2 linked regions of the Shinella zoogloeoides genome follow. The main gene of each other region encodes a partner of the protein of the gene in region 2 in a complex. Links are inferred from orthologs where the notes say so. Each region holds a gene or a part of one and is shown on either strand. Other genes may lie near its edges.

What was found.
Region 1: the proteins of groL (region 2) and metK are in contact, whole or in part, in a cryo-EM structure (PDB 8P4O), measured with the Escherichia coli proteins. The link is inferred for Shinella zoogloeoides from one-to-one orthologs.

Annotation. Positions count from the first base shown.
Region 1 is NZ_CP132311.1:40,890-56,231, reverse strand. The notes cover bases 11,187-14,032. They hold metK (methionine adenosyltransferase), read right to left. Parts: upstream 13,306-14,032; coding sequence 12,067-13,305; downstream 11,187-12,066. Other genes in these bases: Q9316_RS01090 (helix-turn-helix domain-containing protein), read right to left, coding at 13,502-13,921; trmB (tRNA (guanosine(46)-N7)-methyltransferase TrmB), read right to left, coding at 11,358-12,059; Q9316_RS01105 (DUF1150 family protein), read left to right, coding at 11,187-11,336. Outside these bases: dapE (succinyl-diaminopimelate desuccinylase), read left to right, coding at 90-1,283; Q9316_RS01155 (hypothetical protein), read left to right, coding at 1,270-1,866; tRNA pseudouridine(38-40) synthase TruA, read right to left, coding at 1,880-2,623; fmt (methionyl-tRNA formyltransferase), read right to left, coding at 2,623-3,567; def (peptide deformylase), read right to left, coding at 3,608-4,132; Q9316_RS01135 (DNA recombination protein RmuC), read left to right, coding at 4,245-5,438; Q9316_RS01130 (ribokinase), read left to right, coding at 5,483-6,382; Q9316_RS01125 (methyl-accepting chemotaxis protein), read left to right, coding at 6,646-8,979; Q9316_RS01120 (hypothetical protein), read right to left, coding at 9,040-9,399; Q9316_RS01115 (nucleoside hydrolase), read right to left, coding at 9,399-10,340; Q9316_RS01110 (Hsp20 family protein), read left to right, coding at 10,524-10,946; more of Q9316_RS01105, read left to right, coding at 11,079-11,186; lnt (apolipoprotein N-acyltransferase), read right to left, coding at 14,067-15,342. UniProt on the Escherichia coli protein: Catalyzes the formation of S-adenosylmethionine (AdoMet) from methionine and ATP.
Region 2 is NZ_CP132311.1:633,207-648,683, forward strand. What follows is about bases 6,769-9,749. They hold groL (chaperonin GroEL), read right to left. Parts: upstream 9,089-9,749; coding sequence 7,448-9,088; downstream 6,769-7,447. Other genes in these bases: Q9316_RS04045 (hypothetical protein), read right to left, coding at 6,769-6,973; groES (co-chaperone GroES), read right to left, coding at 9,145-9,441. Also shown: Q9316_RS04020 (ATP phosphoribosyltransferase regulatory subunit), read left to right, coding at 1-498; hisG (ATP phosphoribosyltransferase), read left to right, coding at 495-1,190; Q9316_RS04030 (glutathione binding-like protein), read left to right, coding at 1,473-2,180; Q9316_RS04035 (NAD(P)/FAD-dependent oxidoreductase), read left to right, coding at 2,275-3,492; Q9316_RS04040 (bifunctional diguanylate cyclase/phosphodiesterase), read left to right, coding at 3,680-6,481; more of Q9316_RS04045, read right to left, coding at 6,527-6,768; Q9316_RS04060 (TIGR01459 family HAD-type hydrolase), read left to right, coding at 9,758-10,606; Q9316_RS04065 (bifunctional riboflavin kinase/FAD synthetase), read left to right, coding at 10,626-11,606; Q9316_RS04070 (hypothetical protein), read left to right, coding at 11,614-11,967; ileS (isoleucine--tRNA ligase), read left to right, coding at 12,241-15,132; Q9316_RS04080 (hypothetical protein), read left to right, coding at 15,309-15,477.

The sequences.
Region 1 (15,342 bases), 600 kb from region 2 along the record:
AACGGCGCGCTTTGGCCGCGCGTGACAGGTCCCGAGCGATCGGATACATCTCGATTCTCCCTTTCCTCTCGTGTCGTGACCGCATGCCCATGACCTCTTCCGATCCGATCGAAAATCTCAGGACGCTCATCCGCTGCCCCTCCGTGACGCCGGCCGAAGGCGGCGCGCTGACGGCGCTTGCCGCCATGCTGGCGCCGCTGGGCTTCACGGTGGAGCGCATGGTGGCGCGCGAGCCTGGCATGCCCGACATCGAGAACCTCTATGCCCGCATCGGCAGCGAGGGTCCGCACCTGATGTTCGCCGGCCATACGGATGTCGTGCCCGTCGGCGACGAGGCGGCTTGGACCCATGCGCCCTTCGGCGCCGAGATCGCGAACGGCGAGATGTTCGGCCGCGGCGCGGTGGACATGAAGGGCGGCATCGCCTGCTTCGTCGCCGCCGTCGCCCGCCAGATCGCGAAGAACGGCCCGCCGAAGGGCTCCCTCTCCTTCCTCATCACCGGCGACGAGGAAGGCCCGGCCGTCAACGGCACGGTCAAGCTGCTGCAATGGGCCGCCGAGAAGGGCGAGCGCTGGGATGCCTGCCTCGTCGGCGAGCCGACCAATCCGGATCAGCTCGGCGACATGATCAAGATCGGCCGGCGCGGCTCCGTGTCCGGCACGCTCACCGTGCACGGCGTGCAGGGCCATGCCGCCTATCCGCACCTTGCCGACAATGCGGTGCGCGGCGTCATCGCCCTCACCGACGCGCTGATGCACCCGCCCTTCGACGCCGGTACGGAAAGCTTCCAGCCATCGAACCTCGAAGTGACGACGATCGACGTCGGCAATCCCGCGACCAATGTCGTGCCGGCGCGGGCGACCGCCCGCTTCAACATCCGCTTCAACGACACCTGGACGGCGGAAACCGTGATGGCGGAGATCGTGCGCCGGCTCGATGCGGCTGCGAGCGACGGGACGCTGCGGCCGGGACGCGAACCCGTCCGCTACGATCTTACCTGGGCCGAGCGGCCGAGCCATGTCTTCCTGACGCGCAACAACCAGCTGATCGCCTCGCTGTCGAGCGCCATCGAGGCCGCCATCGGCCGGGCGCCGAAACTGTCGACGACCGGCGGCACGTCCGATGCGCGCTATATCAAGGACTATTGCCCGGTGGTGGAATTCGGCCTCGTCGGCCAGACCATGCACATGGTGGACGAGCGGGTCGCCGTCGCCGACCTCGAGACGCTCACCGTGATCTACGGGACCTTCATCGAACGCTGGTTCGGCGATGCCGGGGCTTGACGAGGTCCTCTACTACCTCACCGGCATCTACCTGCTCTTGAAACAGAAGCAGGAGGGGTTCGGCTGGCTGGACCTGACGCTGCGCGGGCTCACCCGCTCCTTCTGGGCCTTCGTCTGGTGCCTGCCGGCCTTTGCCGTCATCTGGGCGTCCTGGCGGCTCTACTATCTCGCCAGCATGCCGGCGGAAACGCCGACCGGCCTCGTCTTCTTCATCAAGCTGCTGGTCGTCGACATCGCCGGCTGGCTGCTGCCGCTCGTGCTGCTCGCCGCGCTGGCGCGCCCGCTCGGCTATGGCAAGTATCTTGCGACCGTGGTGACGGCCAGCAACTGGATCGCCGTGCCCTTCGCCTATGCGGCGGCCATTCCCTTCGCGCTGACGCTGGTGCTGCCGACGAGCGCGCCCTTTGCCGGCCTGCTGCTCTACGCGGTCTTCGGCGCGAGCGTCGTGCTGCAGTTCCGCCTCGTCTGGATGTGCGTCGGCAAGCAGACGCTGCTGGCGGCGGCCATGACGGCGGTCTTCGTGCTGCCGCCGATGATCGTCGGGCAGGAATTGCAGCGCCTCCTCGGCACGCTGCCCGGCTGATTGCCGGAAACGCTCAGTAATCCACGGCCATGAAATAGAGCCCGTCCGGCGGCGCCACCGGACCGCAGGCCTTGCGGTCGCGCGCTTCGAGCGCGGCCCGCACGTCGTCCACCGTCCACTTGCCCTCGCCCGCCAGCTTCAGCGTGCCCGCGAAGGAGCGGATCTGGTTGTGCAGGAAGCTCTGCGCGGAGACACGCATCTCGATAAGCTCCCCGCTGCGCGTGACCTCCAGCCGGTCGATGGTGCGCACCGGGCTGTTGGCCTGGCACTGGGCGGCGCGGAACGTCGTGAAGTCGTGCCGGCCGACCAGCATCTGGCCAGCCGCGTGCATGGCCGCGTGGTCCAGCTCCTTGGCGACGAACCAGGCGCGGTTCGCTTCCAGCGCCAGCGGCGCGCGGCGCGAGATGATGCGATAGAGGTAGTGCCGCTTCACCGCCGAAAAGCGGGCGTCGAAATCGTCGGGCACTTCAGCCGCGTCGAGGATCGCCACGCGCTCGCCGGCCATGCCGAGATGGGCGTTGAGCGCGTTGCGGAGCGTGTGCCCCGCCCAGATGCGCGACAGGTCCGCATGGGCGACCTGCCCCATGGCGTGCACGCCGGAATCCGTCCGCCCCGCGCCGCGGATCGACACGGTCTCGCCGGTCAGGGAAAGGATCACCGCCTCGATGGCGCCCTGCACGGAATGGCCGTTGTCCTGCCGCTGCCAGCCGACATAGGGCGTGCCGTCATATTCGATGCGCAGGCGGTAGCGCGGCATCAGGCGAGGACCTCGCCGGCAGGAACCGGCGTGCCGCGCAGGAAGTCCGCCGCATCGAGCGGCTTGCCGCCGGCCTTCTGCAGGCGCACGAGCCGCACCGCCGCACCATCGCCGCAGGCGACGGTCAGCCGGCCGTCGAGCACCGTTCCGGCGGGTTTTGCGGTGGTCTCGCTGGAGCGTTCGCTGGCCAGCACCTTGACGCGTTCGGGCTTGCCGGCGACGGAAAGCTCGAACCAGGCGCCGGGGAACGGCGAGAGGCCACGAATATGGTTGTGCACGTCGCCGGCAGGGCGGGAGAAGTCGATGCGTGTTTCGGCCTTGTCGATCTTGGCGGCGTAGAGCACGCCCCCCTCGGCCTGCGGCGTCAGCGGAAGATCGCCGGCCTCGAGCTTTGCCATGGCCTCGGCCATCAGCCCGCCGCCGGCCTGCATCAGCACATCGTGCAGTTCACCGGCGGTCATCGTGTCGCTTATCGCCACGCGGCGGGTGAGCGCGACCAGTCCGGTATCGAGACCCTTGTCCATCTTCATGACCATCATGCCGGTCTCGGTGTCGCCGGCCATGATCGCGCGCTGGATGGGCGCCGCGCCGCGCCAGCGCGGCAGCAGCGAGGCATGGCCGTTGTAGCAGCCGAGCCGCGTGCCGGTGAGGATCGCTTCGGGAAGCAGCAGGCCATAGGCGACGACGACGGCGACGTCCGCATTCAGCGCACGGAACGCCGCGCGATCGGCTTCCTCGCGGAAATTGACCGGCGTGCGGACGGGGATGCCACGCTTCTCCGCGGCTTGCTGAACCGGCGACTTGACCAGTTCGAGGCCGCGGCGGCCGGCCGGGCGCGGCGGCTGGGAATAGACGGCGACGATCTCGTGGCCAGCGCTGGCAAGCGCTTCCAGCGTCGGAACGGAGAAATCCGGCGTGCCCATGAAGATGATGCGAAGGGCCATCGGTCAGCCTCCGTAGGGATGGGAGACGGCGGTTGCCGCCTCAGAGCGCCTTGCTGCCGCGCAGCTTGGCCGCCTTGGTGAACTTGCGGATCACCATTTCGCGCTTCAGCTTGGAAATATGGTCGATGAACAGCACACCGTTGAGGTGGTCGATCTCGTGCTGGAGGCAGGTCGCCAGCAGGCCGTCGGCCTCCGTCAGCCGTTCCTTGCCGTCACGGTCGAGATGCTTGACGGTGATCGCTGCCGGGCGCTCGACCTCGGCATAATAATCCGGGATCGACAGGCAGCCTTCCTCGTACACCGAGCGGGCATCCGACGTGCTGACGACCTCCGGGTTGATGAAGACGAGCGGCGCCTTGTCCTCGCCGTCCTTCGACACGTCCAGCACCAGCATACGGCGCGCAACGCCGATCTGGATGGCGGCAAGGCCGATGCCCGGCGCATCGTACATGGTCTCCAGCATGTCATCGGCGAGCTTCTTCACCTCGCTGTCGATGGTCTCGATGGGCTTCGAGACCTCGCGGAGGATCGGATCGGGAAGGATAATCAGCGGCTTGATGGTCATGCGCCTCCCTTAGCGTGGTTTTTTTGGGCTTTCAATCGGCTTCACCAGCCCTTCACTTCATTTGTTCACGTTATGATCTGGTTTCCGTCGCAATCCGTGTTATGGTCGCGGCATGATCGACCCCACTTTCGATACCCTGCTCCTGACCTTCCTCGCCCGGCTCGGCGGCCCCGGCCCGGCGCTGCTCCTCTTTGTCGTCACGCTTCTCGCCGTCTTCGGCTTCGTCTCTGCCCGCCGCAGCCATGCCCGCCAGCGTGAAGCCGCGGCGATCGCGGAGTTGCGCTTTGCCGAGCTACTGAGGGCGCAGACCGAGATGCAGGGACGCGTCGGGGCGATGGCGGAGGTCTTCGGCGCAAAACAATCCGAGACGAACCAGGCGATCAATGCGCGGCTCGACGGCCTGACGCAGCGCCTCGGCCAGTCGATCTCCGAGCAGACGCGCGCGACCCACGAGAATCTCAGGCGCTTGCAGGAACGGCTTGCCGTCATCGACACGGCGCAGACCAACATCCAGTCGCTGGCCAAGGACGTGGTCGGCTTGCAGGCGATCCTCTCCAACAAGCAGACGCGCGGCGCCTTTGGCCAATCGCGCATGGAGACGATCATCGCCGATGCACTGCCGCACGGCGCTTACCAGTTCCAGGCGCAGCTTTCCAACGGCGTGCGCCCCGATTGCACGATCCGCATGCCGAATGGTCAGCCGCCGCTCGTCGTCGACGCCAAGTTCCCGCTGGAGGCATGGAACGCCATGTCGGACGGGCGCCCGCCGGAGGCGGTAAAAATCGCCGCCCAGCAGTTCCGCCGCGACATGGAGACCCATATCCGGGATATTTCCGAAAAATACCTGCTGGCGGGAGAAACGCAGGACACGGCCTTCCTCTTCGTGCCCTCGGAATCGATCTTCGCCAGCATCCACGAGAATTTCGAGGGCGTCGTGCAGCGCGCGCATCGGGCGCGCATCGTCATCGTCTCGCCCTCGCTGCTCATGCTCTCCGTGCAGGTGCTCCAGGCGCTCCTCAAGGACCAGCGCATGCGCGAGCAGGCGCATGTCATCCAGGGCGAGGTCGCACGGCTGATGGACGATTTGACGCGGCTCGACGACCGGGTGCGCAAGCTGCACGGCCATTTTACCTCGGCGCAGAAGGATGTGGACCTCATCCTCACCTCGACGGAAAAGCTGGCGCGCCGGGGCGCGCGCATCGGAGAGCTTGAATTCGAAAGCGTTTCCGAGCTTTCCCAGCCGGTGGAGAAGACCGTCGAGAGCAGAACGGGAGCATTGCGGCTGAGGGTAGTTGACGAGGACTGACCGCCTCGGGCAGTGTCCGGCGGAAACGACAAGGGGCAGCTCTCATGATCACCGTCTTCGGTTCCATCAACATGGACCTCATCGCAACGCCGGAACGCCTGCCGAAGCCGGGCGAGACGGTGATGGGCAGCAGCTTCACCACCGCCGCCGGCGGCAAGGGCGCCAACCAGGCGCTTGCCGCCCGCCGCGCCGGCTCCATCGTGCGCATGGCCGGCGCCGTCGGCGACGACCGGCTGGGAAGCCAGGCGCTGGCGCTGCTCGCCGATGCCGCGGTAGACCTCAACGGCGTGCGCTCCGCCGCCGAGGCGACGGGCACGGCGCATATCCTCGTCGACGACGAGGGCGAGAACGTCATCGTCGTGGTGCCGGGCGCCAACGGCACCGTCGCGGAGGAAGATGCCAGGCGCACGGTCGGCGGCATGTCGCGCGGCGACTACCTGATGCTGCAGTTCGAGATCCCCAACGCCGCCATCGAGGCGGCGCTTGTCGCGGCCAAGCAGAAGGGCGTCACCTCGATTGTCAACATCGCCCCCTTCAGCGCCGACGCCCGGCGGCTCGGCGCCATGGCGGACGTGCTCGTCGCCAACGAGACGGAGTTCGACCTCTTCGTCGGCAAGGGCGAGCTTTCCGACGAGGCGCGCGAAACCACCATGCGCGCGCTCCACGCCGCAAGCGGCCAGACGATCATCGTGACGCTCGGCGCCGACGGCGTGATCGCCATCCGCAAGAACGAGATCTTCCGCGCCGCCGGCCTCGTCATCGAGCCGGTCGATACGGTCGGCGCGGGCGACACGTTCTGCGGCTATCTCGCCGCCTCGCTTGATGCCGGCCTCGGCTTCAAGGACGCCCTGCGCCGCGCGGCCGTCGCCGGCTCGCTCGCCTGCCTCAAGCCGGGCGCGCAGCCCTCCATCCCGTTTGCCGCCGCCGTCGACGCGGAAGTCTGAACGGCTCGGGCTGGAAGGTGCATCGGGCGTCGCATGGTTCGCGACGCCTGAAAATCAGCCGGTTGCGCCAAGAAGCGGCAACGAAACTTGGCTATTTATTAATGTTTTATCGGTTACTGAAGTCCTCAGACACCGCACCTTGAACAGGCGCGGTCCGTCTCTGGCGCTGGTCGCGCGCCCCGACCTCCATGATGGAGACCCCCGCAAACGAATGTGCCCCTTCGCGGCCATCCGCCGCGGGCGTCTCTCATCGTGAGGATTTCATGTTCAAGTTCCAGGCCAAGTCGCTCGCGACGAAGCTCATCGCGGTTACCGGCGGCACGATCGCCCTGGTGATGCTCGCCTCCAATACCGTTCTGATCGACCAGACGCAGAGCCGCGTGTCCGATCTCGTCTATACGCAGGCCGACACCGAGGCCAAGGCGATCGCCGCCGACATCGCCGCCGATATCGGCGCGCTGGCCGGCGCGGCGCGCGCCATGGGCGGCGTCATCGAGCAGGGCCATGCGGCCGGCTTCATGGACCGCAAGGCCGTCGTCAGTATCCTGAAGGCGAACACGGAAAAGAACAGCTTCGCGCTGGGTAGCTGGTTTGCGGAAGAGCCCAACGCCTTCGACGGCCAGTCGCGCGGCATGGCCGAGCAACTGGAAACCGGCACGTTCAAGGACGGCTCGTTCAACCCCTACTGGACGAAGCGCAAGGACGGCACGATCACGCTGTCGACCTTCGAATCCGACTACAAGGCCGAGTGGTATGCGCTGGCCGCCAAGAGCGGCAAGGGTGCCATGAGCTCGCCCTATCAGGAAACTTCCACCGGCGAGAACCTGACGATGGCCTCCATCGCCTATCCGGTCAACGTGAACGGCAAGATGATCGGCGTCACCGGCGCCGACGTCTCCCTGAAGACGCTCTATGACAAGCTGAGCCAGCTTCGGCCGTTCGGCGAAGGCCGTGTCATGCTGCTCTCGCAGACCGGCAAGTGGATCGTCGGGCCGAACGTCGACCTGCTTATGAAGGAATACGATTCGACGGGCGTCGAAGTGGTGAAGGAAGCGCTTGCCACCGGCAAGGTCGGCCATATCAAGAACCTGTCCTTCGATGAGTTCGCCGCCTTCGACCGCGTCGTCTACCCGTTCGCGCTGCCGGATATCAACACGACCTGGGCCGTCCTCGTCGACGTGCCGCGCGCGGCGATCAATGCGCCCGTCCAGGACCAGACCTATATGATGATCGCAGGCGGCCTGATCGTGCTCGCCACCGTGCTGGCAGGCCTCTACTTTGCCGTCCGCTTCTTCGTGCAGAAGCCGCTTGCCGGTCTCGTCAACGATGTCGCCACGCTCGGCAACGGCGTCTACACCCAGCCGATCGCCGGCCAGGACCGCTCTGACGAGACCGGTTCGGTCGCGAAAGCCCTGGAAGGCTTCCGTCACCGGCTCGCCGATACCAAGCGCCTAGAAGCCGAAGCCGACAGCCAGCGCCAGATGACGGAAGCCGAGCGCGGCCGCTCCGAAGCCGAACGGGCCGAATCGAGCGCGCTCCAGCGCGATATCGTCGCCCGGCTCGGCGACGGCCTTGCGCAGCTTTCCTCGGGCAACCTGACCTTCCGTCTCTCCGGCGATTTCCCAGGCGAATACGGCAAGCTCAAGACCGACTTCAACTCGGCGATCGCCAGCCTCGAAGAGACGATCCAGACGGTCAACGCCTCGGTCGGCAATATCGGCGGCGGCACCGGCGAGATCTCCAGGGGCGCGGCCGACCTGTCGCACCGTACCGAGCAGCAGGCCGCAAGCCTGGAAGAAACCGCAGCCGCGCTCGACCAGCTCACCTCGCAGGTCAATTCGAGCGCCGAGAACGCCCGCGTCGCCGCCAAGTCGGTGGAAACCGCCAGCAACGACGCCAGCAAGTCCGGCGAAGTGGTGCAGAAGGCAATCGACGCGATGCGCGGCATCGAGCATTCTTCGGGCGAAATCTCCAACATCATCGGCGTCATCGACGAAATCGCCTTCCAGACCAACCTGCTCGCTCTTAACGCCGGTGTCGAAGCCGCCCGCGCCGGCGAAGCCGGCAAGGGTTTCGCAGTCGTCGCCCAGGAAGTGCGAGAGCTTGCCCAGCGCTCGGCCAAGGCCGCCAAGGAAATCAAGGCGCTGATCAACACGTCCGAGGTGCAGGTGCGCGAAGGCGTGGATCTCGTCGGCAAGGCCGGCAGCGCGCTGGAAAACATCGCCGACCAGGTCATCCAGATCAACGGCCTGATCCGCCAGATTTCCGGCTCGGCCTCCGAACAGGCCGTCGGCCTCAAGGAGATCAACTCGGCCGTCAACCAGATGGACCAGGTGACGCAGCAGAACGCCGCGATGGTGGAGGAAACCACCGCCGCCTCGATGGCGCTGAACGACGAGGCCCAGACGCTGAAGTCGCTCGTCGCCCGCTTCCGCGCCGGCGCGGCCGCAATGGCCGCCCAGCCGGTGCAGCACACGGCCCGCCAGCAGGCCCAGCCGCAACGCGCCGCCTATCAGGCGCCGCGCACGACGGCCCGCGCCATGCCGCAGGTCGCCGGCAATACGGCGCTCGCGCAGGACGACTGGGAAGAGTTCTGAGCATCGCGCGAGACAAGCAGAAAGGCCGGCGTCACTGCCGGCCTTTCTGTTTTCTCAGAGTTATTTCGGCTCCGTCGGCTGCGCCTGCAGCCGCCCGCGGGAGCGCGACCGGGTGGCGCTCGCCAGCCGTTGCGACGCTTCCTTCAGCTCCAGTTCCGAAAAGAGGCCCTGATATTCGGGGCGCAACATCAGCGCTTCCATGGAGAGCTCCGCCTTGCCGGCATCGAGCAGCCGTTCAAGGCCGGTCGTTCCCTGCTTGAAGACGAGCTCGCGGGCCGCGGCGACGCCGCCGTTGAGAAGCACGAAGCGCCGCAGCAAAACGGGGCGGAAGCCGAGTTCGGCAAAGCGGTCGTAGAGGCCCACCATCTCCTTGTGGAAACGGCCCTCTGCACCCGGTGCGGCGTTGCGGTGCCCGCGCATCACAGGCGGCCGACGCGTTCGGCAAGCAGCGCGAAGAAACCGTCCGCATCGATATCCTTCATGACGCGCGCATTGTGCTTGCGGCCGGTGACCTGCCACCAGTCGACGACCGTCATGCCGACGGTGAGCGGCGAGGCGGTCTCGACCTCGACGTTGCAGTCGCGGCCGGAGAAAAGCTCCGGTTTCAGGAGATAGGCAATGACCGTCGGATCGTGCAGCGGGCCGCCATCGGAACCGTATTTTTCCAGGTCGAAGCGCTCGAAGAATTCCAGCATCTCGACAAGGGCGATGGCCGGGCGGCTGCCGATCGCGCGCAGCTTCGCAACACGGCTCTTCAGCGTCAGCACCTTATGGGTGACGTCGAGCGGCATCATGACGATCGGGATGCCCGACCGGAAGACGGCGGCGGCCGCCTCGGGATCTACATAGATGTTGAACTCGGCGGCCGGTGTGATGTTGCCGCCCTCGAAGAAGCCGCCGCCCATCATGACCAGTTCGCGCACGCGGCCGGCGATCTCGGGCGCCTTCTCAAGCGCAAGCGCGATGTTCGTCAGCGGTCCGAGCGTGCAGAGCGTCACCGTACCGGAAGGCTCGCGCTTCAGCGTCTCGATGATGAAATCGACAGCGTGCTGCGCCTGCAGCGGCATTTCTGGCTCGTGCAGTTCCGGCCCGTCGAGGCCCGTCTTGCCATGCACATGCTCGGCGGTCACCAGCGGGCGGGCGATGGGCCTGTCGGCGCCGGCAAACACCTTCACATCCGGCCGGGAGCAGAACTCCAGGATGATGCGGGCATTGGTGGAGGTGCGCGAAAGCGGCACGTTGCCGGCGACCGTCGTGATACCGAGAATGTCGAGTTCGGGGCTGCCGAGCGCCAGCATGATCGCGGCGGCATCGTCCTGGCCGGGATCCGTGTCGATGATGATTTTCCGTGGCTCAGACATGCCGTTCGTGTTCCTCTGAATCTCTTCGTCCTCAATCCCGCTTCGCGGGCGAAGCGGCGACTATATTTGCCGGATCGCCTTTCGCAAGCGTCTTGCGCCTTGGATCGGCAATCACCATATTGCAGCCATCGGGATGCCGAGGTCGGGTCCCGCCAAAGTCGCTTGAAAGCCAAGGACTAGACGATGACACGCATGACCCCTTTCACGAGCCCGCTGCTGCTCGGTTTCGACGCCATGGAAAAGACCCTCGAGCGTATCGCCAAGGGCAACGATGGCTATCCTCCGTACAACATCGAGCGGCTGAGGCCGAACGGCGCGCCCGAGCGCCTGCGCATCACGCTCGCCGTCGCCGGCTTTTCCGACGAGGAGTTGGACGTGACGACGGAGGAGAACCAGCTCGTCATTCGCGGCCGCCAGGTCGATAGCGGCGAGCGGGACTATCTTTACCGGGGCATCGCTGCCCGCCAGTTCCAGCGCACCTTCGTGCTTGCCGACGGCATGCGCGTCCAGGGCGCCGAACTCAAGAACGGCCTTCTCGCGGTCGATCTCGTGCGGCCCGAGCCGCAGCGAATGGTAAAGAAAATTAATATTTCCGTATCAGACTAGGTCATGAGCCGTTCCTGCGGGAACACCTGCCGGACCGTCTCGAGCGTAACCTGATCGCCTGACGTACCGATGGGCCATGGTGGCCATGGGCGTCCGGTGGCCGGCCCTGCCGGCATTGCCATGGAGGCAAAGATGGGACTGAAAACCGCAACCACCACCGTTTCGAAGGCAGACCTTGCGCATCTGGGCGCAGGCGAAGTCGGCTATATCCGCAAGATGAAGGCAGACGAAGTCTCGCGCGTCTTCCCGGAAGCCCCCGAGATCGACCCGAGCCTTGATCTGTGGGCCCTGTTCGGTGCCGACGGCACGCCGATCCTCCTGACCGACAATCGTTCCAGCACCTTCTATAAAGCCGCCGAAGACGAACTGCGCACGGTCAGCCTGCACTGATGCCCAAGATGCCGCTTTCCGTCAGAGCCGGCGGAAGGTGAGATAGGCCGACTTGCGGCCCTCGCGCTTGGCCTTTGCCTCGTAGCGCGTGCCCGGCCAGCCGGCAAACGGCGTCAGCCAATCGACCGCGTTTTCCGCGGTCCACACGAAAGCGGGATGAGCCCCGCAGTGCATAAGCGTCCAGTTGACATAGGTGTCGATATCGGACGCGAAGCAGAAGAGCCCGCCCGGCTTCAGCACCCGGGCAAAACGGTCCAGGTTGACCCTGGAGACGAACCGCCTCTTCCAGTGCTTCTTCTTCGGCCACGGATCCGGATAGAGCAGGTCGATCTGATCGATCGAAGCCGCCGGAAGCCAGTCCAGCAGCTCCGTCGCATCGTCATCGTAAAGCCGGATATTCTTCGCGCCCTTCTCCTCGACGCTGCCGATGAGCTTCGCCATGGAATTGACGAAGGGCTCGACGCCGATGAAGCCGGTGTCCGGCGTTTCCGTCGCGCGATGGATGAGGTGCTCCCCGCCGCCAAAGCCGATTTCGAGCCGGATGCGGGCGGGCGGGAAGCCATAGAGGGAGGCGATGTCCGCCGGAGCCGGGGTCGACAGATCGACCTTCAGCGCCGGCAGCACCGTTTCAAGATGCTGCGCCTGCCGCTCCCGCAACGGTTTGCCCTTGCGGCGGCCGAAGAAGGCTTCGCTCGCGCGGCTGCGGCGCTCTGCATCGGTCATGTCAGCCTCAGTTCTTCAATGCGTCCTTGAGAGCCTTGACGAGGTCGAGGCGCTCCCAGGAGAAGGAACCGTCGCGGCCGGACTTGCGGCCGAAGTGGCCATAGGCGGCCGTCTTGGCATAGATCGGCTTGTTGAGGTCGAGATGGCGGCGGATGCCCGACGGCGACAGGTCCATGACCTTGCGCAGCGCGGCCTCGACCTGGTCTTCGCTCACCTTGCCCGTGCCGTGCAGGTCGACATAGACCGACAGCGGCTGGGCGACGCCGATGGCGTAGGAAAGCTGGATCGTGCAGCGATCGGCAAGGCCGGCCGCGACGACGTTCTTGGCGAGGTAGCGGGCGGCATAGGCGGCAGAGCGGTCCACCTTGGTCGTGTCCTTGCCGGAGAAGGCGCCACCGCCGTGCGGGGCCGCGCCGCCATAGGTGTCGACGATGATCTTGCGGCCGGTAAGGCCGGCGTCGCCGTCCGGACCGCCGATGACGAATTTTCCGGTCGGATTGATGTACCACGAGCAATCGTCGGCGATCTTGAGATCACCCAGCGCCTCGCGGATATAGGGCTCGACGACCTGGCGCACCTTCTTGGAGTCCCAGCTCGCATCCAGATGCTGCGTGGAGAGCACGATCGAGGCGACGTCGGCGGGCTTGCCGTCGACATAGCGCACGGTCACCTGGCTCTTGGCATCGGGACCGAGCTTGGCAGCCTCGCCCTCGCCCTTCTTGCGGGCATCGGCGAGAAGCTGAAGGATGCGGTGCGAATAATAGAGCGGGGCCGGCATGAGCTCGGACGTCTCGCGGCACGCATAACCGAACATGATGCCCTGGTCGCCGGCGCCTTCGTCGCCCTGCTTGTCGGCGGCATTGTCGACGCCCTGGGCGATATCGGCGGACTGGGAGTGCAGCAGCACATCGATCTTCGCCGTCTTCCAGTGGAAGCCGTCCTGCTCGTAACCGATGTCGCGGATCGCCTTGCGGGCGGCAGCCTTGAACTTGGAAGGGTTGATGACGTCGTTGCCGTCCTTGTCCTTTTTCAACAGGGTCGGCGGCAGGCGCACTTCACCGGCAATCACGACTCGGTTCGTCGTCGCCAGCGTCTCGCAAGCGATGCGGACCGACCACGGGTCGACCTTCGACTTTACGGCTTCGCGGTAGACAAGATCGACGATTTCGTCGGAAACACGGTCGCAAACCTTGTCCGGATGGCCTTCGGCAACGGATTCGCTGGTGAAGAGGTAGCTATTGCGCATGCGGGAATTCCCCTCAAAGAAAATGGACACGCCGTTGTTATTCAACTCGCAATACGATGACAAGCACACAAGGACATAAGAATATCTTTATGTCTCTTGTGTGCCGGCAATTTACCACGACTGTCGCACTGAAGTTACAAATTCCATAAAAAACGGCCCCGAAGGGCCGCTTTATGTCCGTACCGGGGAAGACCGATCACTCGGTCTCGGCTTCGGCGGCCAGCGCCTTCACCAGGTCGACGAGCTTGCGGCGTACCTTGGGATCGCCGATCTTCACGAAGGCGCGGTTGAGCTGCAGGCCTTCGGAGGAGGAAAGGAAATCGACGACGTAATTGGAGCTCGATGCCTCGGCAAGACCGGCCTGGGCGTCCGCCTGTTCACCCGGCGCATCCTCGAAGAAGAAGGAGACGGGTACGTTGAGAATGCTCGAAATGTTCTGCAGGCGGCTGGCGCCGACGCGGTTCGTGCCCTTCTCGTATTTCTGGATCTGCTGGAAGGTAATGCCGAGGCTTTCGCCCAGCTTTTCCTGGCTCATGCCGAGCATGGTCCTGCGAAGCCGGATCCGGCTGCCGACATGTATATCGATCGGATTCGGCTTCTTCTTGTTTTCCATCATCACTTTCGTCCTAACGCGGAATGGCCCCACCCACCGGCACCCTTAATAAAAACTTAACGTCACGTTGTATGCGCAAACTCTGAAGGTCTTCACAATACAGGAGAACGGCCGGCGGCGTGCACTATGCTATTTTAGGGGTTTTGGGTCAATTCACCCTGTTTCTAAAACCAATGCGCGAAATGCCCGCGACCGCAAGGAGCACGCCGAGAATGATCGGAAAGGCCCATTCCTGCCACTTCACCCACTCCTCGGGCGCACGCCTTCCCGGAAGAGTTGCATCCACGAAGCCCGCAATATCGTAAGCCAGGCCCGAAACCACCCTGCCCCGCGCATCGACGATGGCGGAAATACCGTTGTTGGCCGCGCGAATCAGTGGCGTGCCGCGCTCGACGGCGCGCAGGCGCGCCTGGAGGAAATGCTGGTAGGGGCCGGGTGTTTTGCCGAACCAGGCGTCGTTGGTGACATTGAGGAGGGCAGCCGCCCCCTCAGCCGCGGCGTTGATCTCCGACGGGAAGATCGCCTCGTAGCAGACCAGTGGATAGAAGCCCTTTCCGGCGGCATTCAGAGGCTGATGCTCGCGCGCCGCCGAAAACCCGCCCGGCATCGCGACCGGATCGACGCCGAGGCTTTCGAACAGGTCGGCGAAGGGCATGTATTCGCCGAACGGCACGAGATGCACCTTATCGGCGGCGGCGATGATCTGACCCTTGCCGTCGATCGCGTAGATCGAATTGTAGTAGCGCGGCGCCTTGCCGGAACCGGCGCTTTCCGTGCGCACCGCGCCGGCGATCAGCACCTGGTCGTCCTCCAGCACGTCGGCGATGCGCACGAGCGCATCCGGATTGTCGGTCAGGATGAAGGGGATGGAGGTTTCCGGCCAGACCACGATGTCCGGCCGCTTGCCGCCCGCCTCGGGTGCCGCCACGCTCAGCGAAAGGTGTCTTTCGAAAATCTCGGCGCGCGCGGAATCATCGAGCTTCATCGCCTGGTCGATCACCGGCTGGACGAGGCGGACGACGGTCGTGTCGTTATCAGGCGTCGGCGCGATGTTGAGCGCGTAGTAGCCGTAACCGACATGCGCGGCGAAGAGAACCGCCGCCAGCGTCAGGCCCGGACCGCGACCTCGCCGTGTTCCAAGCAATGCCGGCGCGGCGAAGACGAAGACCGCGAGCGCGTTCATGCCGGCGATGCCGACGATGCCGGAGGATTGCATGAGAAGCGGCACCGGCATGGCGCCGTAGCCGACGGCGTTCCAGGGAAAGCCGGTGAAGAGCGTGCCGCGCAGCCACTCACCGGCCCCGAAGGCGAGAGCGAGGGCGGCGATCCGGCCCACGCCATCCGACCAGAGCAGCTTGGCGAGCGCCGTGGCCAAGCCATAAAAGAGGGCAAGGAAGGCGGGCAGGCCGAACACGGCGAGCGGC
Region 2 (15,477 bases):
CATATCGACGAGACCATGGAAGCGACCGGCTATTCCACCAATGCCAGCCGCAGCCCGGCCGACATCGCAAGGCGCCTGCGCGAGAAGATGGAGCTCGCCAACACGCGGCTCGACAGCCGCACGCTCGCGCTGCTGAGGGAATTCCTGGCGCTGGAAGTGGACCTTGCCGAAGCGCCGCAGGCGCTTGCCGCCTTTGCCGGAAAGGCGGGTCTTGTGCTCGGCGAGGCGCTTGTCCGCTTTGAAAGCCGCGTTATGGCCCTGCGCGAGGCCGGCGTCGATCCCGCCGGCATCACCTATCGCGCCGCCTTCGGCCGCCCGCTCGATTATTATACCGGCCTCGTCTTCGAGGTCGGCCCGGCCGGCGACGCGCTGGTGCTCGCCGGCGGCGGCCGGTTCGACCGGCTGCTGACGCTGCTCGGCGCGAAGGAGCGCATCCCGGCCGTCGGCTTCTCGCTCTGGCTCGACCGTATCGCGAGCGTGAAGGGAGGCGCCGCATGACCATCACCATCGGCCTGCCCTCCAAGGGCCGCATGAAGGAGGACAGCTCCGCCGTGCTCGCCCGCGCCGGCTTCACCGTCACCGCCGTGGGCAACGACCGCTCGTATCGCGGCCGCGTCGAGGGCCGCGACGATATCGAGATCGCCTTCCTCTCCGCCTCCGAAATCTCCCGCGAGATCGCGGCCGGCACCGTCGATTTCGGCGTGACCGGCGAGGACCTCGTGCGCGAGGGGCTGGCGGAGGCCGATGCCCGCGTCGAATTCTGCGCCCGCCTCGGCTTCGGCCATGCGGATGTCGTCGTCGCCGTGCCGGAAATCTGGCTCGACGTCGACACGATGGCCGATCTCGGCGACGTCGCCGCCGATTTCCGCGCCCGTCACGGCCGCCGGCTCACCATCGCCACCAAATACTGGCGGCTGACCCAGCAGTTCTTCTCCGGCAATCACGGCATCCAGCTCTACCGCATCGTCGAAAGCCTCGGCGCCACGGAAGGCGCGCCGGCCTCCGGCTCGGCCGACATCATCGTCGACATCACCTCGACCGGCTCGACGCTCGTCGCCAATCACCTGAAGATTCTGACCGACGGCGTGATCCTGAAGTCGGAAGCCTGCCTCGTGCGCGCCCGCAAGCCGGAACACGAGGGCAACCCGGTGGTGGCGGAGGTGATCGCGGCGGTGCGCGGGGCACTTTGAATGATGGAGTGATCGCCGTCTTGGCGTGCCGCACCCCCCTCTGCCCTGCCGGGCATCTCCCCCTCAAGGGGGGAGATTGGATGGGGCACTGTCTTGCCCCGCTTTGACCTCGCCATGTGAATGACGTCGTCGCCTTTTGCCGATCTCCCCCCTTGAGGGGGAGATGCCCGGCAGGGCAGAGGGGGGCTTGGGATGCCATCCCCGACCGGAAATTTCCGCTCTCACCCTGACATCGCCCGGCGACCTGTCCTATCTATGAACTCCCACCCGCAAGGAGCCCTCATGTCAGACCTGTCGTCCTTCCCCATCACCAAGAAGTGGCCCGCAAAGAACCCCGGCATCATCCAGCTCTATTCGCTGCCGACGCCGAACGGCGTGAAGGTGTCGATCGCGCTGGAGGAGCTCGGCCTTGCCTATGAGCCGCATCGCATCGAATTCGGCCCCGACGGCGTGAAGTCCGCCGACTTCATCTCGCTCAATCCCAATGGGCGCATTCCCGCGATCGTCGATCCGGATGGCCCCGGCGGCAAGCCGATCGGCCTCTTCGAGTCCGGCGCGATCCTCGTCTATCTCGCGGAAAAGACCGGCAAGCTGATCCCGGCCGATCCTGCCGGGCGTTATGAAACCCTATGCTGGGTGATGTTCCAGATGGGTGGCATCGGGCCGATGTTCGGCCAGTTCGGCCACTTCCACAAGTTCGCCGCCGACAAGGTCGCCAACAATTCCTATCCCGTGGAGCGTTACCGGGACGAGTCCAAGCGCCTGCTCTCCGTTTTGGAAGAGCGCCTGAAGGACCGCCAGTGGATCATGGGCGACGAATACACCATCGCCGACATCACGACCTTTCCCTGGGTGCGCGGCGCGGATGTCTTCTATGGCGGCCGCGAGGCACTGGACTATGCGGGCTTCCCCGCCGTCATGGCCTGGCTGGAGCGCTGCCTTGCCCGCCCGGCCACGCAGAAGGGCCTTGAAATCCCTGCAAACTCCTGACGCAAACGAAAAATCCGGCGGCGCGGCGGCGCGTTGACGCCGCCCGCCGGGCCGCGCTACCTCTAGGACAAGACAAAGACAGGGACGGGACATCGTGACGGGAAGACTGGTTGTTGTGGGCGGCGGTCAGGCGGCATTTGCCCTCGTTGCCAAATTGCGCGCGCTGAAGGACGAGCGGCCGATCACCATTCTCGCCGCCGAGGCGAGCCACCCCTACCAGCGCCCGCCGCTGTCCAAGAAATACCTGCTCGGCGAGGCCGACCTCGAACGCCTCAAGTTCCGCCCGGAAAGCTGGTATCCGGACAACAATGTCGAGATCCGCCTGTCGAGCGAGGTGACATCCATCGACCGCGCGGCCAAGACCGTCACGCTCGATGACGGTTCGACGCTGCATTACGGCGTGCTGGCGCTTGCCACCGGCGCGACGCCGCGCCGCCTGCCGGCCGAGATCGGCGGCGACCTCGACGGCGTCTTCACCGTGCGCGATTATCGCGACGCCGACCGCCTCGGCCTCGAAATGCAGGAAGGCCGGCGGGCGCTCGTCGTCGGCGGCGGCTATATCGGCCTCGAAGCGGCCGCCGTCGCGCGGGGCAGGGGGCTGCATGTGACCGTCATCGAGATGGCCGACCGCATCCTCGCCCGCGTCGCCTCGCCGGCGACGGCGACCATCCTCAAGGCGATCCACAATGCCCGCGGCGTCGACGTGCGCGAGAAGACCGGCCTCGTGCGCCTCGTCGGCGAGAACGGCCGCGTGACCGGGGCGGAACTCACCGACGGTTTCGTGCTGCCCGTCGACGTGGTGATCGCCGGCATCGGCGTGACCGCCAACGACCGGCTCGCCCGCGAGGCCGGCCTCGAAGTGGCGAACGGCATCGTCGTCGATGCCCATGCCCGCACCTCCGATCCCGCGATCTTCGCCATGGGCGACTGCGCGGTCCTTCCTTTCGAGGGAAACAGGGTGCGGCTCGAATCCGTGCAGAACGCCGTCGACCAGGCCGAGGCCGCGGCGGCCGTCATCGCCGGCGGCGAAGCGCCCTATGAGCCGAAGCCGTGGTTCTGGTCCGACCAGTACGACGTGAAGTTGCAGATCGCCGGCTTCTGCATGGGCTTCGACGATACGTTCGTGCGCCCCGGCCAGCGCGAGGGCGCCGTCTCCGTCTGGTATTTCCGGCAGGGCCGGTTGATCGCGGTCGATGCGATCAACGACGCCAAGGCCTATGTGGTCGGCAAGAAGCTGATCGAGATGGGTCGCACGCCGGACCGCGCGGCTCTGGAAGACCCGGCGGCGGACCTCAAGGCGCTGACGCTCTGAGAGCGCGGAAATCCTGAAAGTTGAGTTCCGGTTTGGGCGCTGAATGGACCGGTTGTGATGGTTGCCTCTTTGTTAAGTATGACTAACGAAGACCTAGCCAGATTTAGCCGCGCTTTTTCCAATTCACTGATTTTTTAGGGTTATCCGGCTCATTGAGGTCAACTTGCCTCCCACCCGGTGTCCCTCAATGGTTCGCATCCTCACCTGCATCGTCGTCGAGCATGATCTTCGCCTTGTCCTGCTTGCGGCGCTCATCTGCTTCCTGTCCTGCTATGTGGCGGTGACGCTGGCGCAAAGGGCGTGTGCGGCAGGGGGGACGGCGCGCAATCTCTGGCTGGGCGCGGCCGGCACGTCGAGCGGCTTCGGAATCTGGGCGACGCATTTCATCGCCATGCTCGCCTACGATCCCGGCATGGTCATGGGCTACGACATGAAACTGACGCTCGTCTCGCTCGGCGTCGCCATCGTGGTGACGACGATCGGCCTTGCGCTCGCCACCTATGTCGCGGGCCGCAGCGCCGTCGTGGCGGGCGGCCTCATCATCGGCGCCGGCATCACCTCCATGCACTATATCGGCATGTCCGCCGTGGAACTGCCGGGCACGATCCACTGGGACGCCGCCTATGTCGCGGCGTCCGTCGCCTGCGCGGGCCTTTTCGGTGCGCTGGCGCTCCTCGCCTGCATGCGTCCGCAGCCCCGGATGCGCGACCGGGCGCTGGCCACGGTGCTGATGGCGCTCGGCGTGGTCTCCCTGCATTTCACCGCGATGGCCGCCGTGACGATCGAACCGGGCCTTATGCCGGTGAGCGATGATACGCTGATTTCGACGGGCCTGATGGTGCCGCTGATCGCGGTCGTCGCCTTCTCGCTGCTGTTCACCGGCCTGACGGCGGCGGTTTTCGCGCGCCAGGCCGAGTTTGCCGCGAGCGAGAGCACCCGCCAGTTCGCCATGCTCGTGCAGGGCGTCAAGGACTACGCGATCTACATGCTCGATCTGGACGGCCGCGTCGCCAACTGGAACGAGGGCGCCGAGCGCCATAAGGGCTACAAGGCGCACGAGATCGTCGGCCGGCATTTCTCGCAATTCTACAGCGAGGAGGACCGCACGGCAGGCCTGCCCGACCGGGCTTTGAAGATCGCCCGCGAGGAAGGCAAGTACGAGAACGAGGGCTGGCGCTACCGCAAGGACGGCTCGCGCTTCTGGGCAAACGTGGTGCTCGATCCGATCCACGACGCCGGCGGCATGCTGGTAGGCTATGCGAAGATCACCAAGGATGTAACCGAGGAAAAGGTCAATGCCGACCGGCTGGCCGAAGTGACGAAGAACCTCGATCTCGCCCTTGAGAACATGTCGCAGGGCCTCTGCCTGTTCGACAAGGACGAACGCCTGTTGATCGCCAACAAGCGCTACAGCGAGATCTTCGGTTTTCCGGAAGGCCGTATCCGGCCCGGCATGAGCCTGCGCGAGATCGTCGAACAGGGCGTTGCCGACATCTATGCCGCCGATGCCGATATCTGGCAGACGAAGGCGCGCGACGTCTATGCGCGCCGCCGCGCCGCAATCCAGGCGAACGACGGCGGAGCGATCGTCGAGCGGCTGCCGAGCGGGGTTTCGGTACAGCTGCGCTACCGCACGCTGCCGGACGGCGCCTGGGTCGCGACCTATGAGGACGTGTCGGAGCGTCTGCGTTCGGAGGAGCAGATCTCCTTCCTCGCCCGCCACGACAGCCTGACGGGCCTGCCAAACCGGGCGAGCTTCAACCACCGGCTCGAAACCGATCTCGACGCCGCGTTGCGCTCGGGCGGCAAGGTCGCGGCGATCGGCATCGACCTCGACAAGTTCAAGGAAATCAACGACACGCGCGGCCATGCGGCCGGCGACGAGGTGCTCGTCACGCTTTCCAGGCGCATGCAGGCCTGCCTTCAGGCGGACGAGACGATCGCCCGTTTCGGCGGCGACGAATTCGCGGCGGCAAAACGCTTCGAGGACATGTCCGATCTCACCGACTTCATCCAGCGCCTCGAAACCTGCCTCAACGAGGAAATCCGCATCGACGGCTACGATATAAAGCCGGGTGCGAGCCTCGGCGTGGCCATCTATCCGCAGGATGCCGACAATATCGAAGCCCTGCTCAACAATGCCGACCTTGCCATGTATCGCGCCAAGGATGCGCTGACGCAGACCGTCTGCTTCTACGAGGTTTCCATGGACGAAGCCGCCCGCAGCCGCCGCCTCATCGCGAACGACCTGTGGCAGGCCGTGGAGCGCAACGAACTGCAATTGCACTATCAGGTCCAGAAGGCCGTCCACACCGGCGAGACCGTCGGCTATGAAGTGCTGCTGCGCTGGCATCATGCGGTACGCGGCACCATTCCGCCGGGCGAGTTCATCCCGATCGCGGAAGAGTGCGGCGCCATCCTGCCGATCGGCGAGTGGGTGCTGCGCGAGGCCTGCCGCGAGGCGGCGACCTGGGACAACGACCACAAGATCGCCGTCAACCTGTCGCCGGTCCAGCTCGGCAATGCCGACGTCGCGGACCTCGTGCACCGGGTCCTCCAGGAAACCGGCCTCAGCCCGCACCGCCTCGAGCTGGAAATCACCGAATCGACGATCATCGGCGACAAGGAGCGCGCGCTGAACACGCTGCGCAGCATCAAGGCCTTCGGCGTCACCATCGCCATCGACGATTTCGGCACCGGCTATTCCTCGCTCGAAACCCTGCGCGCCTTCCCCTTCGACAAGATCAAGCTCGACCGCAGCTTCATGAACGAGGTGGAGGCGAGCCCGCAGGCGAAGGCCATCGTCCGCGCCATCCTGGCGCTCGGCCAGACGCTGCGCGTGCCGGTGCTGGCCGAAGGCGTGGAAACGCGCAGCCAGCTCGATATCCTTCTCGACGAGGGCTGCGACGAGGCGCAGGGCTATTTCCTGGGACGGCCGGTTCCCGTCGAGCGCATCCGGGTCGGCGAGGAGAAGAACAAGGCGGCCTGACGTCGTGAAACGACCTTCTGCCCTGCCGGGCAAAGGGGGGCTTCTCTACTGCCGCTTGAAGCGGCGTCCCGCCAGATCGATCTGGAAGCGCGGGAAGATGAAGACGCCGATGATCGTGCCGGCATATTTCTCTTCCAGGCCGGTCGATTCGCCCACGCAGAACACCGGCTGGCGCGGCGCGCCGTCGAGGTGGATGGTCGTCGAGAAGCAGAAGGACGATGAGGAGGAGGCCGCCTGCTCGAAGAGCTCCAGCACGCGCGCGCGATCGAGCGGCTCATAGCAGCGGATGAGGTTCAGCAGGCCGCAGGTGCGCTGCGGCAGGCCATGCGCCTGCATCGCCTTGTCCCCGAGCATGAAGAGCCCGTTGGAAAGGTCGCCGGTCCAGCGCTCCGTCACGCAATACTGCGTCAGCAGCTCGTTGTCGCTCTCGTCGAAGTCCATCGAACCCGGCAGGAAGGGCGAGGAGAGATCGGTCTTGATTATCTTGAACACCTACGACCCCAGGGCAGTTGCTCGAATTGGATCCGCACGCCCCGCCTTTGGGGGTGCGACACGCTAAAAAGCAGCGCTGGCTGACTCCCCCGAAGCCGGCCGAACCACTTTCTCATGTACTGAACTGCGTCCGGCTCCTACGGTGTGTATCGGATCGGACGTACGCGCAAAAACCGCCGCTGGCTCTCCGTCAGAGCCTTCCGGCGGTTCTCATGGGACTCAAGGGTTCCGTCAGCACACCGACTGTCATCGAAAGCAGGCACTGAACCCCGGGTGAATCTTAAAGTTCACTTGGAGCGCTTTTATAGTGCGTTTTGAATGCCATCAACGGCTTTTTGATAATTATTGTACAAATGGAAAAAATCTTTTCACGGTAACGATACAGGTGCCGCCGCGCCGCAAAACAGAAAGGGCGGCCCGAAGACCGCCCTTTCCGAACTGAACCGGATGGCTCAGACATAAGACCCGAAGGTCTTACATCATGTCCATGCCGCCCATGCCGCCCATGCCGCCGGGCATGCCGCCCGGTGCATCCTTCTTCGGCAGTTCGGCGATCATGGCTTCCGTCGTGATCAGCAGCGAGGCAACCGAAGCGGCGTTCTGCAGGGCGGTGCGGACAACCTTGACCGGGTCGACGATGCCGAGGGCGATGAGGTCGCCGTATTCGCCGGTCTGGGCGTTGTAGCCGTAGTTGTCTTCGTTCTTGTCGAGGATCTTGCCGACGACGATCGAAGCTTCGTCACCTGCGTTTTCCGCGATCTGGCGAACGAGGGCCTGGAGGGCGCGGCGGATGATGTTGATGCCGGCTTCCTGGTCGTCGTTTTCGCCCTTGGCGGCGATCTTCGTGGAAGAGCGGAGCAGGGCTACGCCGCCGCCCGGTACGATGCCTTCCTGAACGGCAGCGCGCGTCGCGTTGAGGGCGTCGTCGATGCGGTCCTTCTTTTCCTTCACTTCGACTTCCGTCGAGCCGCCGACGCGGATGACGGCAACGCCGCCAGCGAGCTTGGCCAGGCGCTCCTGGAGCTTCTCGCGGTCGTAGTCGGAGGTGGTTTCTTCGATCTGGGCCTTGATCTGCGCGACGCGGCCTTCGATTTCAGCCTTCTGGCCGGCACCGTCGACGATCGTCGTGTTTTCCTTGGAGATCGAAACCTTCTTCGCACGGCCGAGCATGTCGAGCGTGACGTTTTCGAGCTTGATGCCGACGTCTTCGGAGATCACCGTGCCGCCCGACAGGATGGCGATGTCTTCGAGCATGGCCTTGCGGCGGTCGCCGAAGCCCGGAGCCTTGACGGCAGCGATCTTGAGGCCGCCACGCAGCTTGTTGACGACGAGCGTCGCGAGGGCTTCGCCTTCGACGTCTTCAGCGACGATGACCAGCGGCTTGCCGGTCTGGACGACGGCTTCGAGAACCGGGAGCATCGCCTGCAGGTTCGAGAGCTTCTTCTCGTGGAGGAGAATGTAGGCGTCTTCGAGGTCGGCGACCATCTTTTCCGGGTTGGTCACGAAGTAGGGCGACAGGTAGCCGCGGTCGAACTGCATGCCTTCGACGACTTCGAGTTCGGTTTCGGCGGTCTTGGCTTCTTCAACCGTGATGACGCCTTCGTTGCCGACCTTCTGCATGGCTTCGGCAATGTCGAGGCCGATCTGCTTCTCGCCATTGGCGGAGATCGTGCCGACCTGGGCGACTTCTTCCGACGTGTTGATCTTCTTGGCCTTGGCCTGGAGATCCTTGACGACTTCCGCGACGGCGAGATCGATACCGCGCTTCAGGTCCATCGGGTTCATGCCGGCTGCAACGGCCTTGGCGCCTTCGCGAACGATGGCCTGGGCAAGAACGGTTGCGGTCGTGGTGCCGTCGCCGGCGATGTCGTTGGTCTTGGAAGCGACTTCGCGAACGAGCTGGGCGCCCATGTTCTCGAACTTGTCTTCCAGTTCGATTTCCTTGGCGACGGAAACGCCGTCCTTGGTGATGCGCGGAGCGCCGAAGGACTTGTCGATGACGACGTTACGACCCTTCGGGCCGAGCGTTACCTTGACGGCGTCTGCGAGGACGTCGACGCCACGCAGCATCTTTTCGCGCGCGGTGCGGCCGAATTTGACTTCTTTGGCTGCCATTGTGTGAACTCCTGAATGAGGTATCAGCGAATTTCGAAAGGAACGTTACCGGCAGATCAGCCGATGATGCCCATGATGTCGGCTTCCTTCATGATCAGAAGGTCTTCGCCGTCGAGCTTGACTTCGGTGCCCGACCACTTGCCGAACAGAACGCGGTCGCCAGCCTTGACGTCGAGCGCGATGACCTTGCCGGATTCATCGCGGGCGCCGGAACCGACGGCGACGACTTCGCCTTCCTGCGGCTTTTCCTTGGCGGTGTCCGGAATGATGATGCCGCCCTTGGTCTTGGCTTCGGATTCGACGCGACGAACGACGACGCGGTCATGAAGCGGGCGGAAGGTGGTGCTTGCCATTGTCTTATCCCTCGATCAAATGACACTGCGGATCGTGAACGGATCCGCCGGATTGATGTTAGCACTCTCCGTTTGTGAGTGCTAGCGATGCCGAGATAGGCGGCGGCGGCTTATGAGTCAAGAACGGCGCCCCTAAATTATTTCGGCCGGAATGGTTACCGCTGCCGCCAGATGGGAGCGATATCCCACGGCATCAAGGCAGCCCGATGAAATTTCGTCCGTTTCCCTGTGGATGGGGCAAAATTGCGGGGAGAGGCTTGTTTTCTTGGCGTCGCTTTGCAATGTCGTCCGGCTTATCTCGATACGGAAACCGTTCATGGCTCAGCGCATCCAATCCTTCCGCGACATCGCCTCACACTATGACGTGGTGCTTTGCGACGTCTGGGGCGTCCTGCACAACGGCGTCGAGGCTTTTTCCGCCGCCTCCGAAGCGCTGGCTGAAGCCCGCGCGGCGGGCCTGACGGTGGTCCTCATCACCAATTCGCCGCGCCCGCATCCGGGCGTCAAGGTGCAAATCCGCGGCCTCGGCGTCACCGACGACGCCTATGACCGCATCGTCACCTCCGGCGACGTCACCCGCGCGCTGATCGAGGATGCTCCGAAGAGGGTCTATTTCATCGGCGCGGACAAGGATCATCCGCTGCTCGACGGCCTCGGCGTCGAGCAGGCGGGCCTGGAGGCGGCCGACGTGGTGGTCTGCGCCGGCCTGCGTGACGACGAAGTGGAGAGCATCGAGGATTACCGCGCCGAGCTGACGGCGCTCGCCGCGCGCGATCTGCCCTTCATCTGCGCCAATCCCGATCTCGTCGTCGAGCGCGGCCACCGGCTCATTCCCTGCGCCGGCGCGCTTGCCCAGCTCTATGAGGTCCTTGGCGGCACCACCCGCATCGCCGGCAAGCCCTATCGGCCGATCTACGAGAAGTCGCTGGCCGAGGCGCGCGAGATGCGCGGCGCCTTCGACCTTTCCCGCGTGATCGCCATCGGCGACGGCATGCCGACGGACGTGCGCGGCGCCGAAGGCTTCGGCCTCGACGTGCTCTATATTTCGGGCGGCATCCACGCGCAGCACTATGTCGAGGCGGGGCGCACGGACGAGGCGAAGCTGGCGGCTTTCCTGGCCGAGGAAAACGCCCACCCGAAATGGTGGATGCCCCGGCTGCGGTGACGGGACGGAGACGGTCGTCATGACGGTATTTCACAGGAACGAGACGAAGCAGCCGCTGCCGGAGCACCTGCGCGGCGGCGTCATCGCCATCGGCAATTTCGACGGCGTGCACCGGGGCCACCAGTCGGTGCTGCAACGGGCGCTCGACATTGCGAGGGAGCGCGGCATACCCGCGCTCGTCCTCACCTTCGAGCCGCATCCGCGCACGGTCTTCCGCCCGGCAAGGCCCGTCTTCCGCCTGACGCCCGCGCCGCTGAAGGCGCGCATCCTCGAAGGCATGGGCTTTTCCGCCGTCATCGAATATCCCTTCGACCGCAGCTTCTCCGAAATCTCAGCGCACGACTTCATCCGCGCCATTCTGATGGACTGGCTGCACGCCTCCGAGGTCGTCACCGGCTTCGACTTCCATTTCGGCAAGGGCAGGGAGGGCGGCCCGGCCTTCCTGATGGCCGCGGGGCAGGACAACGGTTTCGGCGTGACGCTGGTCGATGCCTTCCGCGACGAGAACGCCTCGGTTATCTCCTCCAGCTTCATCCGCTCCCTGCTCGGCGAGGGCGCGGTCGTCGAAGCGGCCGGCCAGCTCGGCTACCGCTACACGGTGGAGGCCGAGGTGATCGGCGGCAAGCAGCTCGGCCGCACGCTCGGCTACCCGACCGCCAACATGCAGCTTCCGCCGGAAGTGGAGCTGCGCAACGGCATCTACGCCGTGCGCTACCGCCGCCCGGACGGCAGCCTCCATGACGGCGTCGCCAGCTACGGCCGCCGCCCGACGGTCGATACGGACGGCGCCCCGCTGCTTGAAACCTTCCTCTTCGACTTTTCCGCCGATCTCTACGGCGAGGTCTCCGCGGTGTCCTTCTTCGGCCACCTGCGCGACGAACTGAAATTCGACGGCCTCGATGCGCTCGTCGTCCAGATGAAGCGCGACGAGGAGGAGGCGAGGGCGCTGCTTGCCGGCGTCACGCCGCTGGGGCCGATCGACCGGCGTCTCTGTTTCTAGGCCTGCCATGGCAACCGCGCCGTGTCCCCTCTATCTCTTCCGGTCGCCCGGATTTGCGCCGTCCGGCGACACGGTGGTCAGCATCGCGCCGCTGGAGCAGATCGTCGCCGTCTTTGGCGGGGGTGGCGTTTTCGGTACGGACGGGCTTTCCGCAGCCTTCGGTGGGGCGGCCATCTTCAGAAACGATGCGACGGGCGCTGAGTTCGCCGGCGTCTGGGGTGCCCGCAATGCGTCGCGCTTCCGCCGCCGGATGCGGGAGAACATGGCCGTCGTGCTGTGCCGCGAGGCTCCCGACGCGCGGCTTGTCGTCTGGAATGCCGAAGCTGCGCGCCCTGCAAGAGGGCAGGGCGGCGAAGGCTGACATCCTGCCGGCCAAAGTGTCCGTTTCGCTTTTGCGCCCTTTTCAAACCGCCGAAAAGGCCGTAATACCGCGCGCATGATGCTCAACCGGCTGACCATCGATCTGCGAATTAGTGGCCCGGCCTTCCGCGCGCTCTGAGCGAGGCCGGAAGGTCCGGGATTTCGGGCGTTCTCGAAAGCGCCCTCGCCGTCATTGCCCGGTGCATAACAAATGCATTGACTGACACCTCCCCGCATGCGCGAAGACCCGCGCGACGAGACGATAGCCACACCCATGACCGATACGCCTGAAAAAGTCGATTATTCGTCCACCCTCTACCTGCCGCAGACGGATTTCCCGATGCGCGCCGGCCTGCCGCAGAAGGAGCCGGAAACGGTGGCCCGCTGGCAGCAGATGGGCCTCTACAAGAAGCTGCGCGCCTCGGCCGCCGGCCGTGAAAAGTTCGTGCTGCACGACGGCCCGCCCTATGCCAACGGCAACATCCACATCGGCCACGCGCTGAACAAGATCCTCAAGGACGTCATCACCCGCTCGTTCCAGATGCGCGGTTATGACTCGAACTACGTGCCCGGCTGGGACTGCCACGGCCTTCCGATCGAATGGAAGATCGAGGAGAAGTACCGCGAGAAGGGCAAGAACAAGGACGAGGTCCCGGTCAACGAATTCCGCCAGGAATGCCGCGACTTCGCGGCCGGCTGGATCAAGATCCAGTCGGACGAGTTCAAGCGCCTCGGCATCGAGGGCGACTTCGACAACCCCTACACGACGATGAACTTCCACGCCGAGGCCCGCATCGCCGGCGAACTCCTGAAGATAGCGAAAAGCGGCCAGCTCTACCGCGGCTCCAAGCCGGTCATGTGGTCGGTCGTCGAGCGCACGGCGCTGGCGGAAGCCGAAGTCGAATATGCGGACGTCGAGAGCGACATGATCTGGGTGAAGTTCCCGATCGTAGAAGGCCCTGCTGACCTCAACGGCAATTTCGCCGTCATCTGGACGACCACGCCGTGGACGATCCCCGGCAACCGCGCCATCGCCTTCTCGTCGCGTTATCCCTACAGTCTCTACGAGGTGGAGAGCGCGCAGAACGACTTCGGTCCGCAGCCCGGCGAAAAGCTGATCTTCGCGACGCGCCTTGCCGACGAGGCCGCCGCCAAGGCGAAGCTCACTTTCAGGTTCGTGCGTGACGTTGCGCCCGAAGAACTGGCCGGCATCACCTGCGCCCATCCGCTGAAGGACCTCGGCTACACGTTCCCCGTGCCGCTGCTCGACGGCGACCACGTCACCGATGATGCCGGCACCGGCTTCGTGCACACCGCGCCGAGCCACGGCCGCGAAGACTTTGACGCCTGGACCGCCAAGGCCCGCGAGCTGGAAGCGCGCGGCATCTCCTCGAAGATCCCGTTCCCGGTCGACGACGCCGGCTTCTACACCGCCGACGCCCCCGGCTTCGACGGCGCGCGCGTCATGGACGACAACGGCAAGAAGGGCGATGCCAACGAGCGTGTCATCAAGGCGCTGATCGCCTCCAACACGCTGTTCGCCCGCGGCCGCCTCAAGCATTCCTATCCGCATTCCTGGCGCTCAAAGAAGCCGGTCATCTTCCGCAACACGCCGCAGTGGTTCGTCTACATGGACAAGGAACTGGGTGACGGCACCACACTGCGCTCGCGTTCGCTGAAGGCGATCGACGACACCCGCTTCGTGCCCGCCACCGGCCAGAACCGCCTGCGCGCCATGATCGAAAGCCGCCCGGACTGGGTGCTCTCGCGCCAGCGCGCCTGGGGCGTGCCGATCGCCGTCTTCGCCGACGAGAACGGCGAGGTGCTGGTCGACGAGGCCGTCAACGCCCGCATCCTCGACGCCTTCGAGAAGGAAGGCGCCGATGCGTGGTTCGCCGAGGGCGCCAAGGAACGCTTCCTCGGCAACGACCACGACCCGGCCAAGTGGACCCAGGTTATGGACATCCTCGACGTCTGGTTCGATTCGGGCTCGACGCACACCTTCACGCTGGAAGACCGCCCGGACCTGAAATGGCCGGCCGACGTCTATCTGGAAGGGTCCGACCAGCATCGCGGCTGGTTCCATTCCTCGCTGCTGGAAAGCTGCGCGACGCGCGGCCGCGCGCCGTACAACGCGGTCGTCACCCATGGCTTCACCATGGACGAGAAGGGCGAGAAGCAGTCGAAGTCCAAGGGGAACGTCGTCTCGCCGCAGGACGTGATGAAGGAATCGGGCGCCGATATCCTGCGTCTCTGGGTCATGACGACGGATTACTGGGAAGACCAGCGCCTCGGCAAGACGATCATCCAGACCAACATCGACGCCTACCGCAAGCTGCGCAACACGGTGCGCTGGATGCTGGGCACGCTGGCGCACGACACGGGCGAGGAGATCGCCTATGCCGACATGCCGGAGCTGGAAAAGCTGATGCTGCACCGGCTGTCGGAGCTCGATGCGCTGGTGCGCGAGGGCTACGACGCCTTCGACTTCAAGAAGATCGCCCGCGCGCTGATCGACTTCTCCAATGTCGAGCTGTCGGCCTTCTACTTCGACATCCGCAAGGATGCGCTTTATTGCGACGCGCCGTCCTCGCTGAAGCGCCGCGCCGCGCTTGCCGTCATCCGCAAGCTGTTCGAATGCCTCGTCACCTGGCTTGCGCCCATGCTGCCCTTCACGATGGAAGAGGCCTGGCTGTCGCGCAAGCCCGATGCGGTCTCGGTCCATCTGGAACAGTTCCCGACGGTGCCGGCCGAATGGCGCAACGATGCGCTCGAAGCCAAGTGGGAGAAGATCCGCGACGTGCGCTCGGTCGTCACCGGCGCGCTGGAGATCGAGCGCCGCGAAAAGCGCATCGGCGCCTCGCTCGAAGCCGCCCCGGTCGTGCACATCGCCGATCCGGAGCTGCTGGCAGCGCTCGAAGGCCAGGACTTTGCGGAGATCTGCATCACCTCGGCCATCACGCTTCTTTCCGGCGAAGGCCCGGCCGACGCCTTCCGTCTCGCGGAGGTCGCCAAGGTCTCGGTCGAGCCGAAGCTTGCCGAGGGCCAGAAATGCGCGCGCTCCTGGCGCATCACGACGGATGTCGGCGCCGATCCGGAATATCCCGACGTTTCGGCGCGTGACGCCGCGGCGCTGCGCGAAATCGGCTTTCGCCGCGCCGCCTGACGGGCGCGCCTGTTGACGGCCGGTTCTTTCCGGCCGTCGATGAGCCCGGATGAATTGCGCTTGCGTGCTTCATCCGGTATTGCTGCCTGAAAATGGCCGGATTGTTCCGCCATGGCACGGCGGACTTTTGCCGTGAGGTGGGTTTTCGGCGTACCGGCTCTGCTGGAAGGGTGTTCATGGGAATGACGCGAAATATTCGGGTGCGTACCGGCCTTCTCGGCCTTTTCGGCGCAAGCCTCCTTTTGACCGGCTGCATGGGCCCGACCTACGGCACGAGCAAGACCGCTGGCGAGCAGCTGATCGACGATCTCGGCGACGCCATCATGGTCCAGTCGTCGAGCGCCG